DNA from 2 places in the Blautia sp. HCP3S3_G3 genome. Region 2 is predicted to be linked to the other one. Evidence: riboswitches for the same ligand, from Rfam matches in the RefSeq annotation. Region 2 holds a riboswitch; the other holds the start of a gene.
What was found. A riboswitch is a leader RNA that binds a small molecule or an ion and turns the genes downstream of it on or off. The one in region 2 is predicted to bind cobalamin.
Positions count from the first base shown of each region.

Region 1: another riboswitch for cobalamin. It lies ahead of ACTNEW_RS00780 (ABC transporter substrate-binding protein); the one in region 2 lies ahead of ACTNEW_RS12595 (cysteine-rich small domain-containing protein).

Region 1 is NZ_JBQHXR010000001.1:152,547-158,393, forward strand. It holds gene ACTNEW_RS00760 (ABC transporter permease) at 1-175, shown strand, start outside; gene ACTNEW_RS00765 (ABC transporter permease) at 172-996, shown strand; gene ACTNEW_RS00770 (oligopeptide/dipeptide ABC transporter ATP-binding protein) at 1,006-1,932, shown strand; gene ACTNEW_RS00775 (ABC transporter ATP-binding protein) at 1,922-2,524, shown strand; cobalamin riboswitch at 2,674-2,918, shown strand; gene ACTNEW_RS00780 (ABC transporter substrate-binding protein) at 3,068-4,009, shown strand; gene ACTNEW_RS00785 (FecCD family ABC transporter permease) at 4,017-5,063, shown strand; gene ACTNEW_RS00790 (ABC transporter ATP-binding protein) at 5,077-5,847, shown strand, end outside.
Region 2 is NZ_JBQHXR010000017.1:34,598-40,444, reverse strand. It holds gene ACTNEW_RS12605 (MATE family efflux transporter) at 1-332, opposite strand, end outside; gene ACTNEW_RS12600 (LysR family transcriptional regulator) at 456-1,367, shown strand; gene ACTNEW_RS12595 (cysteine-rich small domain-containing protein) at 1,369-1,665, opposite strand; cobalamin riboswitch at 2,069-2,262, opposite strand; gene ACTNEW_RS12590 (MATE family efflux transporter) at 2,334-3,722, opposite strand; gene ACTNEW_RS12585 (phosphatase) at 3,794-4,582, opposite strand; gene ACTNEW_RS12580 (glycyl radical protein) at 4,984-5,847, shown strand, end outside.

The sequences.
Region 1 (5,847 bases), on a different contig from region 2:
TTTTTCTTATCCCGGTCTGGGAAATGCGGCAACAACGGCTGGACTGAAGAGTGATGTTCCGCTGCTTCTCGGTGTGGCACTTTTTTCTGTATTGTTTGTTTTTGCAGGAAATTTCATTGCAAATCTGCTTTATGGCATATTGAATCCTGAAATACGGGAGGGCAGTGAAAAATGAAAAAAATGAACAGACGAACAAAAACAGTAATGCTGGTAATTATCATTGCAGGTATTCTGCTTATTATTTCTGCCGCAGGATTATTGATGAATCCTGCGCTGTACGAACCGAATTATGCGGCAAAGAAACTTCCTCCTTGTGCGGCTCACTGGTTCGGTACGGACTACCTGGGAAGAGATATGTTCTGCAGGACGATCAAAGGGCTTTCAAACAGTATTATGCTTGGAACAATGGCGGCTGTTTTCAGTGCATTTATGGCTTTGTTTCTTGGAATCATATCGGCGTCTGTGGGCGGGCGTGCTGACAAAATTATATCGTATTTTGTGGATCTTGTAATGGGAGTTCCGCATATGGTATTGCTGATGCTGATTTCTTTTTCTTTGGGAAAAGGATTGAAAGGCGTTGTTATTGGTGTGGCACTGACACACTGGCCAAACCTTACCAGGGTTATACGGGGGGAAGTTCTTCAGGTAAAGAATATGCAATATGTAAAAGCTTCCAAAAAGTTTGGGAAAAGTAATTTCCAGATAGCTTGTCATCATATCATTCCGCATGTTATGCCTCAGTTTCTTGTAGGTCTTCTGCTGCTGTTCCCGCATGCGATCCTTCATGAAGCAGGAGTAACATTCCTTGGCTTTGGGCTCAGTGTGGATACACCGGCTATTGGTATTATTCTGTCTGAGTCATTGAAACATATCTCAACAGGAATGTGGTGGCTTGTATTCTTCCCGGGTATCATGCTCGTTGCGGTAGTAATGTTGTTTGACAAACTCGGCGATAATGTGAAATTGCTGATAGATCCTGCCAGTGCGCAGGAATAGGAGAGAGAGATGGAACAGAAAAAAAATATATTAAATGTAAAAAATCTTTCCGTATCTTTCAAAATGTACGATAAAGGTCTGGAACAGAAAGATTTAAAGGTAATCAGTAATTTAAATATCAGTGTACAGGAAGGTGAGATACTTGCAATTGCAGGATCATCAGGTTCCGGCAAGAGCCTGCTTGCAAGTGCCATTCTTGGTATTTTACCGAACAATGCATCTGTTGACGGAATAATGACATATTGCGGAATGGAATTAACGGAAGAACTGCAGAAGAAACTTCGCGGAAAGGAAATTGCACTGGTTCCGCAGTCTGTGGCTTATCTGGATCCTTTGATGCATGTCGGAAGTCAGGTGGTTGGTGTAAGAGGAACTCTGGAAAAAATGAGGACAGCTTTTAAACGATATGAGCTGTCAAAAGAGGTGGAGACGATGTATCCGTTTCAGCTTTCCGGAGGAATGGCCCGGAGAATTTTGCTTTCAACGGCAGTGATCGGAGACGCAAGACTGATTGTAGCGGACGAGCCGACACCGGGATTAAGTAAAGAAATGGCAAAGGATGCCATGGGACATTTGCGTTCTCTTGCTGATGAAGGACGTGGTATCATTCTGATTACGCATGATATTGACCTTGCCTTTGAATATGCAGACAGAGTAGCGGTATTTTACGCGGGAACAACTGTTGAGACAGCACCGGTTGAAGATTTTCGCAATGGACCGGAGTCTTTGAGACATCCGTATTCAAAAGCTCTTTGGGAAGCGCTTCCTCAAAATGGTTTTAAACCGATTCCGGGGACACAGCCTTATGCGGGGTCTCTGCCGGAGGGCTGTTTATTCTGGCCGCGCTGCCCTGTGCGGACAGAGGCATGTATGAAAGGTGAAATACCGTCACGCAGCTTGCGGGGAGGGGAGGTATGTTGTATTCATGCTACTTGAAGCGAAAAATATCACATTTTCTTATACGAAAAAGAAGAAGATTCTGGATAATATTTCTCTCGGAATTGAAAAGGGGGAGAGAGTAGCCCTTGTTGGTCCTTCCGGATGCGGAAAAAGTACACTTTCGCAAATTCTGGCAGGTTATATGAAACCGGATAAAGGCGAAGTCTATTTTGACGGCAAATTGCTTCCTGAAAAAGGGTGCTGTCCGGTTCAGCTGATATATCAGCATCCGGAAAAAGCGATTAATCCAAGATGGAAGCTTGGACGAACGCTTACAGAAGCGTGGGAACCGGATCAGGAATTGCTGGATGATATGGGGATTGAGAAGGAGTGGCTTACCCGCTACCCGATTGAATTATCCGGAGGGGAAATGCAGCGGTTCTGTATCGCCAGAGCCATGGGACCTGATACAAAATTTGTAATTGCGGATGAAATGACAACGATGCTGGATGTGATTACTCAGGCACAAATCTGGGAGTTGCTGCTTCATATCGTTGACAAAAGAAATCTGGGCATGCTTGTGGTCACGCATAATCCTTTGCTTGCTGAGCGAATTTGTACCAGAGTGATAGAATTTGATAAGATGTGAAGAGATAAAGAGATGTAATATAACAGCTGCTTCATCAGCAAAACGTCTGACAGCTCTGAGTTTTTGCAAAAGAAAACATAATTTAAGAAAAGAAAGACATATTTCAAAAAATATATTGACATTATATTCACAAAGAATTAATATAAAAAAAATAATATGCCAGACCAAGTGCAGCCATATTGTGGTTGAAAAAGGGAATCAGGTGCGAGTCCTGAGCGATCCGGTCACTGTATTTAGGGAGCGATTTGTTAAAAGGCCATTGTACTGTCATATTCAAATGAGGAGAATTTTATAGATAAAGAAAGAGACTCTCTTTTGAATAATTAAAGTATGAGAAGGCGACGGATAGTGTTGATCTATAAGTCAGGAAACCTGCTTGTTCTGTGAATCTTATACTTCCGATGAAAGTGAGAGATGAAACATGAAAGGTGTGGAGTCTGCTGTTTTCAGCAGACTTTTCTTATTATTGCATGTAATAGCAATAATAATCCGCATACACTGGTGGTATGTACTTTGCTGGCGCAATATGAAAGGAGAACTATCATGAAAAAACAATGGAAAAAGGCGTTAGCATTAGGACTTGTTATGACATGTGTCAGCCCGGTTACAGCCAGCGCAGAAGTAACAATTAACACAGAGCTCAATGGAAAGGATTATGACATTACTTATTCTGAAGTACCGCAGAGAGTTGTCACACTTGCAAATTTTACAACAGAGATGCTTCTGGAACTTGGGCTTTCTGATAAAATTGTCGGTTATGGTTACATGGATAATGAAGTTCCTGAGCAGTATGCGGACGAGTTTTCGAAGCTTACCTGCCTTTCAGAAGCAAGTAATCCTTCTCAGGAAGATCTTCTTGCAGCAGAACCGGATTTTCTGACCGGATGGTATTCTACATTTTCTGACACCAATTTCCCGTATGATTTCTGTGAAGAGAATGGAATTGTACCATACATTCCAAGAGTAGAGTATGCGCCCGCAACGATCGAGTCCGTTTATGAAGATTTTAATAACTTTGGTGAAATTTTCCAAGTACAGGAGAAAGCAGACGAAATCGTTTCAGATATGAAGAATCGTATCGATGCGGTACAGACTGCAGTAGCAGAAAAAGAACCAGTATCCGTATTTCTTTATGATTCCGGTGAAGATGCGCCTTTTACCGCCAGTGCGGGACTTCCTACAGATATGATAGAACTTGCCGGTGGAGAAAATATATTTGCTGATACAGAAAGCAACTGGACTTCTGTTGACTGGGAAGATGTGATTGCAGCAGAACCGGAGTGCATTATTGTGATGGACTATATTGCATCTGATCCTGTAGATCAGAAGATTGATTTTCTTAAAAACAGTGATATTTTAGCTGATATTCCGGCTATTCAGAATGATAATATTATCGTAATTGATTTAACTGATGTAACAGGATGTTACAGAAGCGTAGATGCAATTGAGACAATGGCAAAAGCTTTCCATCCGGATTGCTTCTGAGTGAACTATGTTAAGAAATTCAAAAAAAGGAGTGATGGCCGGTGTTTATATAACACTGGTCGTTCTTCTTATCACAACACTGGTTCTTGCCGTAAACTTTGGCTCTGTGGATATCAATTATAAAGATGTATTTCAGATTATTTACGGAAAAGTATTCAATAAAGATCTGAGCAGTTACAAAAACAGTCAGATTAATATTATATGGGCTTTGAGGCTGCCAAAGGTGATTGTGGCTGCATGTACAGGGAGCGGACTTGTATTGACGGGTATCCTGATGCAGGCGATTACTAAAAATCCTCTGGCAGATCCCTATGTCCTTGGTATTTCCTCCGGGGCTTCTGCCGGAGCTGTTATTTCTCTTCTGATGGGACCGCTTCCTCTGATAGGAAAAGTGCCTCTTGCAGAAAGCTCATTTGCAGGTGCTTTGCTGACGGCAGTAATCGTTTTTGTTTTTGGGTCCAGAAACGGAAAAATAAATACGACCAAGATGATTCTTGTAGGTATGGCGCTGTCTTCCTTTTTTTCTGCGCTAACCAATATTATTATTTTTCTGACTCCTGATTCCAGAAGAGTACAAAGTGCGACGTTCTGGCTGACTGGATCTTTTGCAGGTACGGATTGGTCTGATGTTCCCGTGGCTGTTGGCGTTCTGACTGTAGGAATGATATTGATTCTGCCTTTGACACGGGAACTGGATGCTTTGCTGATCGGAGAAGATATTGCAAGAAATACGGGAGTGAATACTGTACGGATAAAATGGATTCTTATTCTGGTCAGTACACTGCTGACTTCTGTCCTTGTATCAATGAGCGGCGCAATTGGATTTGTGGGATTCGTAATCCCCCATATTACCAGAAACATTGTGGGTGCTGCTCATAAAAGACTGATCTGGTTTTCTGTTTTATTAGGAGCAATTTTCATGGTGTGGGCAGATCTTTTTGCACGTATTATGTTTTCTCCGCAGGAGCTTCCTGTTGGAGTTGTTACGGCACTTTGTGGTACTCCTGTATTTTTATGGATGCTGCGTAAAAGCAGATATTCATTCAGTAAATAGTAGGAGGAGTATGATGAAGAATAAAGACGTAATTCAAGTTAAAAAGCTTGATTTTAATATTGACACTCTGAATATCCTTTCGCAGGTTTCGCTTTCTGTTTCCAAAAATGAGTTTGTTGGATTAGTCGGTCCGAATGGAAGCGGAAAATCCACTCTTTTAAAAAACATATACCGTCACTATACCCCTTCTTCTGGAATGATTTATCTGAACGGAAAAGATGTTTTCAAAATGAAATCGAAAGAAGTAGCTCAGCAAATGGCAATTGTAGCACAGGAGAACCAGCCGGATTTTGATTTCTCTGTCCGGGAAATGGTCATAATGGGGCGATATTCGAGGAAGAAGATGTTTGAACAGGATGACCAGACAGATTTTGAGGTTGTAAGCCAGGCACTTTCGATGGTCGGTATGCAGGGAACGGAGGAAAGAAGTTTTCTCAGCCTTTCCGGAGGGGAAAAACAAAGAATCTATCTTGCAATGGCATTTGCGCAGGAAAGTGAATTGATTATCCTTGACGAACCAACGAACCATCTTGATATTGGCTATCAGCTGTACATTATGGAAATAATGAGACAGTTTCAGGATAAAACAATTTTCACATCTGTACATGACATGAATCTGGCTGCACGGTATTGTGACAGAATCATTATGCTGAAGGATGGCCGGATTATCGCGAATGGCTCTCCGGAAGAAGTTTTGACTGTTGAAAGAATCAGGGAGGTTTTTCATGTGGATACTGAGATAGAGAAAAAGAAGGGATATCTGAGAATTACATATCTGGGGTGG
Region 2 (5,847 bases):
ATACCGAAAACCATCAGCAAAAAGCAGAGAACAGCACTGGAGATCATGGAAGTATAGACTGCGGTTTTCATTCCATTGAAGTCTCTGGCTCCGAAAAACTGAGATACGATCACAGAGCATCCGATGTTGCATCCAAAGGCGAATGCAATAAAGATCAGAGTGATCTCATAGCTGTTTCCTACAGCGGCGAGGGCGTTTTCTCCAATGAATTTGCCTGCGACAAGACTGTCGGCAATGTTATAGAGCTGCTGAAAGATAATGCTGCCAAAGAGGGGCAGACAAAATTTCCAAAGTACATTTTCCGGTCTTCCGACCGTAAGATCCTGGTTCATGGTTGGTAAATCTCCTTTTTGTTTTTTCTATCCTGTGGTATTATACTGATTATAAAGTAATATGTAAAAAGTATATTTCATATATCAGCTATATCAAAATAATATGACTGGAGGACATGAGATATGGCGGTGACTTATGATTATTACCGGATCTTCTATTTTGTTGCAAAATATCGCAGCTTTACGCGGGCTGCACATATTCTGATGAATAGTCAGCCTAATATCACAAGGGCGATGAATAATCTGGAGCAGGAACTGGGCTGTACGCTTTTTCTGAGATCCCACAGAGGAGTGACGCTGACTCCGGAAGGGGAAAAGCTGTTTGCCCATGTGCAGATCGCGCAGGAACAGTTTCAGGCTGCAGAAGCAGAGCTTGCCAGTGATAAAGCATTGCAGAAAGGACATGTTTCTCTGGGTGTCAGTGAAATTGCCATGCATTGTCTTCTTCTTCCTGTTCTTCGAAAATTTCACCTGGCTTATCCCGGTGTACATATCCGCATTACGAACTGTTCGGCACCTCAGGCAATCAATGCCGTGAAAAGCGGACAAATGGAATTTGCAGTAGTAACTATGCCGGAAGAAATGGATAAAGCAGTGCACAAACTGCCGCTTGCGGAGGTTCAGGATATTGTTGTGGCAGGAGAGCAGTTTGCCGGATTGCGGGACAGGACGCTTGGTATTGAGGAAATAACGGAGTATCCTTTGATATGCCTGGGAAGAGATACAAAAACGTTTGAATTTTACAGTCATTTGTTTGCAGATTACGGGCTTGTACTGGAACCCGATATTGAGGTGGCTGCGACAGACCAGATTCTGCCGCTGGTAAAAAATGATCTTGGACTGGGATTTTTGCCAGGAGCGCTGGCAGAAGATGCAATCCATAAAGGGGAAGTGTTTGAGATTCACCTGAAGGAAAAGATACCTGCACGGCATATCTGTATGGTGTGGGATCCGGGGCGCCCGATTGGAATCGCTGCCAGGGAATTGGAAAAAATGATTCGTGAGTCGGCTCACCCGGAGAAACAGGGTTCCTGAATTATTCTTCAGATAAGACGCCGGTTTTCTTCATAAGATCGGCAAGTTCCTGGTATTTGCCTGTGACGTAGCCGTAGTTTTCTTTTTTGTGAGGCAGCTGGCAGTTGGTACAGTCTTTGATTCCTTTTTCCGTGATGCGGAAATTCCCGCCGCATTTGGTGCCCAGAGCATAAAGCGGACAGTAACAGAACAGACAGTTAAAATTATCCGGATCAGCACCTGCGTGGCAGGGAAAGTATTCACATTTTTTGTGGCTGAAATAAGAATATTCTTTGTCTTCCCAGTATTTCTTTTTCATGATAAGCTCCTTTTGATGAAATGGAATTTTGAGGATGCAGAAATTGTGTTCAATAAAAGTGAACAGATTCCTTTATAAAAAATAAGATGACAGGATTGCAGGAAAATGCGGAGCACTTTCCTGTAATATAAAAAAATCGACGTCAAATAACGTCGAAAGTGTAGTAGGAGGGACGATCTGCTTCGGGGTAGACAATGCATCATTCAAATATGCGGAGGGAATGAACGCATCCGAAGCAGTATCGCCTGCCATTTAATCATGCCTTCTCAGGCAGCTGCTGATAAGCAGCGTATAATTCATACGAACAGGCGAATTCCATAAAAAAATGCCTGCTTCCTAAAAAGCAGACAACGCCATGTGATTGCGGATATCACAGGTTGGTTGTTACACTTTACACGGAAGTTTAACCTCGCCATATAAAGCAGGTTTCCTGACTTCAGAATCATCGCTCATTCTCCCCTTCTCATACAATTGTACAATGGGATATCGAGAACTTACTCCTCTGTTACAGTGACCGGATCGTTCAGGACTTTCACCTGATTCCCTTTTCTGTCCACCACGCGGATAGTGGCCAGCACTTCATATGTTCTATATGGAATTATACTGGTATTATAATAACACTAATTGCATCAGGTGTCAACTGTGTTTAGCTGATTTTTGCTGCCGGATTATTTTCTTTCCGGCAGCATAGACATCTTATGAAATTCTTTTATCACAAGGACGATTGCGAGAATTCCTGCAGCAGCATCGGAAATAGGACCTGCAAACATGATACCGTCGATTCCCATGAAAATCGGGAAAATGATCATCAGAGGTACCAGAAAAATAATCTGTCTCGTCATGGAAAGAAAAATTCCCTTCGTGGCTTTTCCGATGGAAGTGAAGAAATTGGAAGTTACCGGCTGCAGTCCGTTAAAGAAGGTGCAGAACAGAAAAATCCGGAAAAATTTTACGGCAAACTGGTAATATAATTCATCTCCGTTTCCGAACAGACTGATAATCTGACGTGGGAACAGCTGGAAACAGATAACCCCGAGAATGGCTACGACAGTAGCAGCACCGGCGGCTTTTAAGTAAGTCTCTTTTACGCGGGAATATTTAACGGCACCGTAATTGAAGCTGATGATCGGCTGCGCTCCCTGAGAAAGTCCGATGACGATGGAAAGAAACAGCATGTTGACTTTCATAACGATTCCTACCACTGCCAACGGAATATCGCTGCCGTACTCGGAAAGAGAACCGTAGTGACGCAGTGTATTATTCATAAGAATCTGCACGACCGTAATGGCAAGCTGGTTCAGGCATGCGGCAGAACCAAGGGATATAACGGCTTTCAGACATCTCGGATCAGGGATGAAATCTTTGATCTTTAGTGAAGAGTGCATGTACTTTGGCAGGTATACGAGTACCAGAATTGCAGAAAAAATCTGGCCGATGACGGTTGCCCATGCAGCTCCCTGAATTCCCCATCCGAATACAAAAATAAAAATCGGATCGAGAATGGTGTTGATGACAGCTCCGGAAAGTACCATGATCATGGAATATGTAGGTTTGCCGTCTGCACGGATTAGGTGATTTCCCCCTGTGCCAAGCATGTAGAAAGGAAAACCAAGGGAAGTGATTCCTACATAAGCCAGAGAATATTCCAGTGTCTGGTCAGTGGCACCGCATGCCAGAACGACCGGTTTCAGAAAGAGACGGATGACCAGGCAGAAAAGAATACCGGAGAGAAGCAGTGTCCCGAAAGCCGTACCGGCAATCTTTTTTGCATGCTCTTCCTGACCGCGGCCAAGGGCAAGGTTGAAATTGGCTGCACCACCGATACCAAGAAGCAGGGCAATCGCTACAGTAATCGTGGTCATGGGAAAGGCGACATTGGTAGCTGCATTTCCAAGCATTCCTACTCCCTGACCGATAAAAATCTGGTCAACGATGTTATAGAGTGCGCTGACCAGCATACTGATGATACTTGGAATTGCAAATTTGCGCAGAAGACTTCCGACCGGTGCATAACCGAGCGGATTTTCGGCGTTTAATGAGTTGGCATTTGTCTTCATAGATGAATCCTCCTTATGTGAATCAGCAGGAATCCCGGTCATATATGACCGGGATTCCGTACTTTGAATTTTCATCTTGTCTGCAGAAAAACTTTCAGCTGTGGAAGCTGATTATTGAGAATCAGACTTTCCGGGAACATGGCCTGATGAACAAATTCTTCTGCATAAGTAAAATCTCCGATATGGTCTGAGCCGTGACTGTCACTGGACAATACAACAGGAACCTGATATCTGGCACAGCAGCGCAGAATTTCGTAATTGTTAGCTGTGGTATCTCCACGGTAGCCATAGGGAGCAAGGGAAGCTTCGTTGATCTCAAAAATAACCTGATGTTCTTTGGCACAGACAGCCAGTACTTCATAATCTACCGGATAATGAGGATTGTCACAATGTCCCAGAATTTTTACATGAGGATTTTTCATGACATTCAGATAAGCCCGGGTATTTTCCTCCCGTGTCCCGCTGCGGTAATTCTGTGCATGCATACTTGCAATGGCGTAATCCAGCCTGGAGAGAAGGTTCTCTTCCAGATCCAGTGTTCCCTCTGTGTCCAGAATATTTAATTCAATTCCATACAGCAGTTCTACTCCGAATCGTTTCCTGGGGGAAAACGTAAGACTGCGAAAATAGGAAGGTGTTCCTGCAGCCAGAGTGGCGGGACCGTGGTCTGTGATGCCGAGAAGCTTTATGCCCCGTGCAGCTGCCTGCTTCGCCATTTCGGAAATGGTACAGGTGGTGCCGTGACCACTGGCAATGGAATGTGTATGCAGATCGGAAAGATACATAGTCTCAATCCCTTTCTTAATAAACGGAAATGCCTGTCCACACAGACATCCTGAATGACAGAAGTTGATTATCATGCATTTGTGCTCCTGCTTTTCGGCGAAAAAAGAAACACTATTTTCAGTATGGCAGAGGGGAAATAGATTGTCAAGGAAAAAATACAGGGGAAAAGAGTGAAAAAACAAAGAGAAAAAGAGTGATAAAAATGCAGGGATAAACAGAAACTGAAAATTGTTTCTGAGAACGGAGAGAATGATCACACAGAGCGAAAATAACAGAGGAGCAATGTCTGTAAAAGTTAGGAATAGAAGGAGATTAAAAATGGAAAACAACAAAAAACAAAATCAAAAACCAATAAAAACCACATGAAAATGAACGAAAAGCGTTGGATTTTGTTGACATCAGGTGCTGCCAGGCGTATAATGTTCATTATAAAACATAGCGGTTCTAAGCGTTATGAGAAAGGAGCAATGTGGACATGTTTCATACCACAGATATTCCCAAATCTTCCAGAATCACCAGATTAGTAGACAATCTGTATGCGAAGATGCCGGAGATTGAGTCTGCCAGAGCGAAGCTTATCACCGAATCTTATCAAGCTACGGAAGGCATGCCGATCATTACAAGACGTGCGGAGGCTTTTGCTCATATTCTTCGTCATATTCCCATCATTATCCGTGATGAGGAACTGATCGTAGGAAGCAGCACACTGGCACCGAGAGGCTGTCAGACTTTTCCAGAATATTCCTTCCAGTGGCTGGAGGATGAACTTGACACTGTTGAGACGAGGAACGCGGACCCGTTTTATATCGCAGAAGAAACCAAAAAAGAATTAAGAGAAGTACATAAATACTGGAGGGGAAAGACCACCAGTGAACTTGCGACTTCCTATATGGCACCGGAGGCGATCAGGGCCATTGACCATAATATTTTTACACCGGGCAATTATTTTTATAATGGTGTGGGACATGTGACGGTCAAATATGAAGAGGTGCTTGCCATCGGATATGAAGGAATCATCGCCAAAGCCCGTGCGGAACTGGACAAATGCCAGGTGGGTGACGGTGATTATGCAAGAAAATCTCATTTTCTGAACGCAGTAATCTTAAGCTGCCAGGCAGTGATTGAATATGCACAGCGATATGCAATGCTTGCCGATGAAATGGCTTCCCAGTGCAGTGATCCTGTCAGAAAACAGGAACTTTATGTGATTGCAGAAAACTGCCGCAGAGTGCCTGCGAAGGGGGCTTCCAGCTTTTATGAAGCATGCCAGTCTTTCTGGTTTGTGCAGCAGCTTCTTCAGGTGGAGAGCAGCGGCCATTCCATTTCTCCGGGACGATTT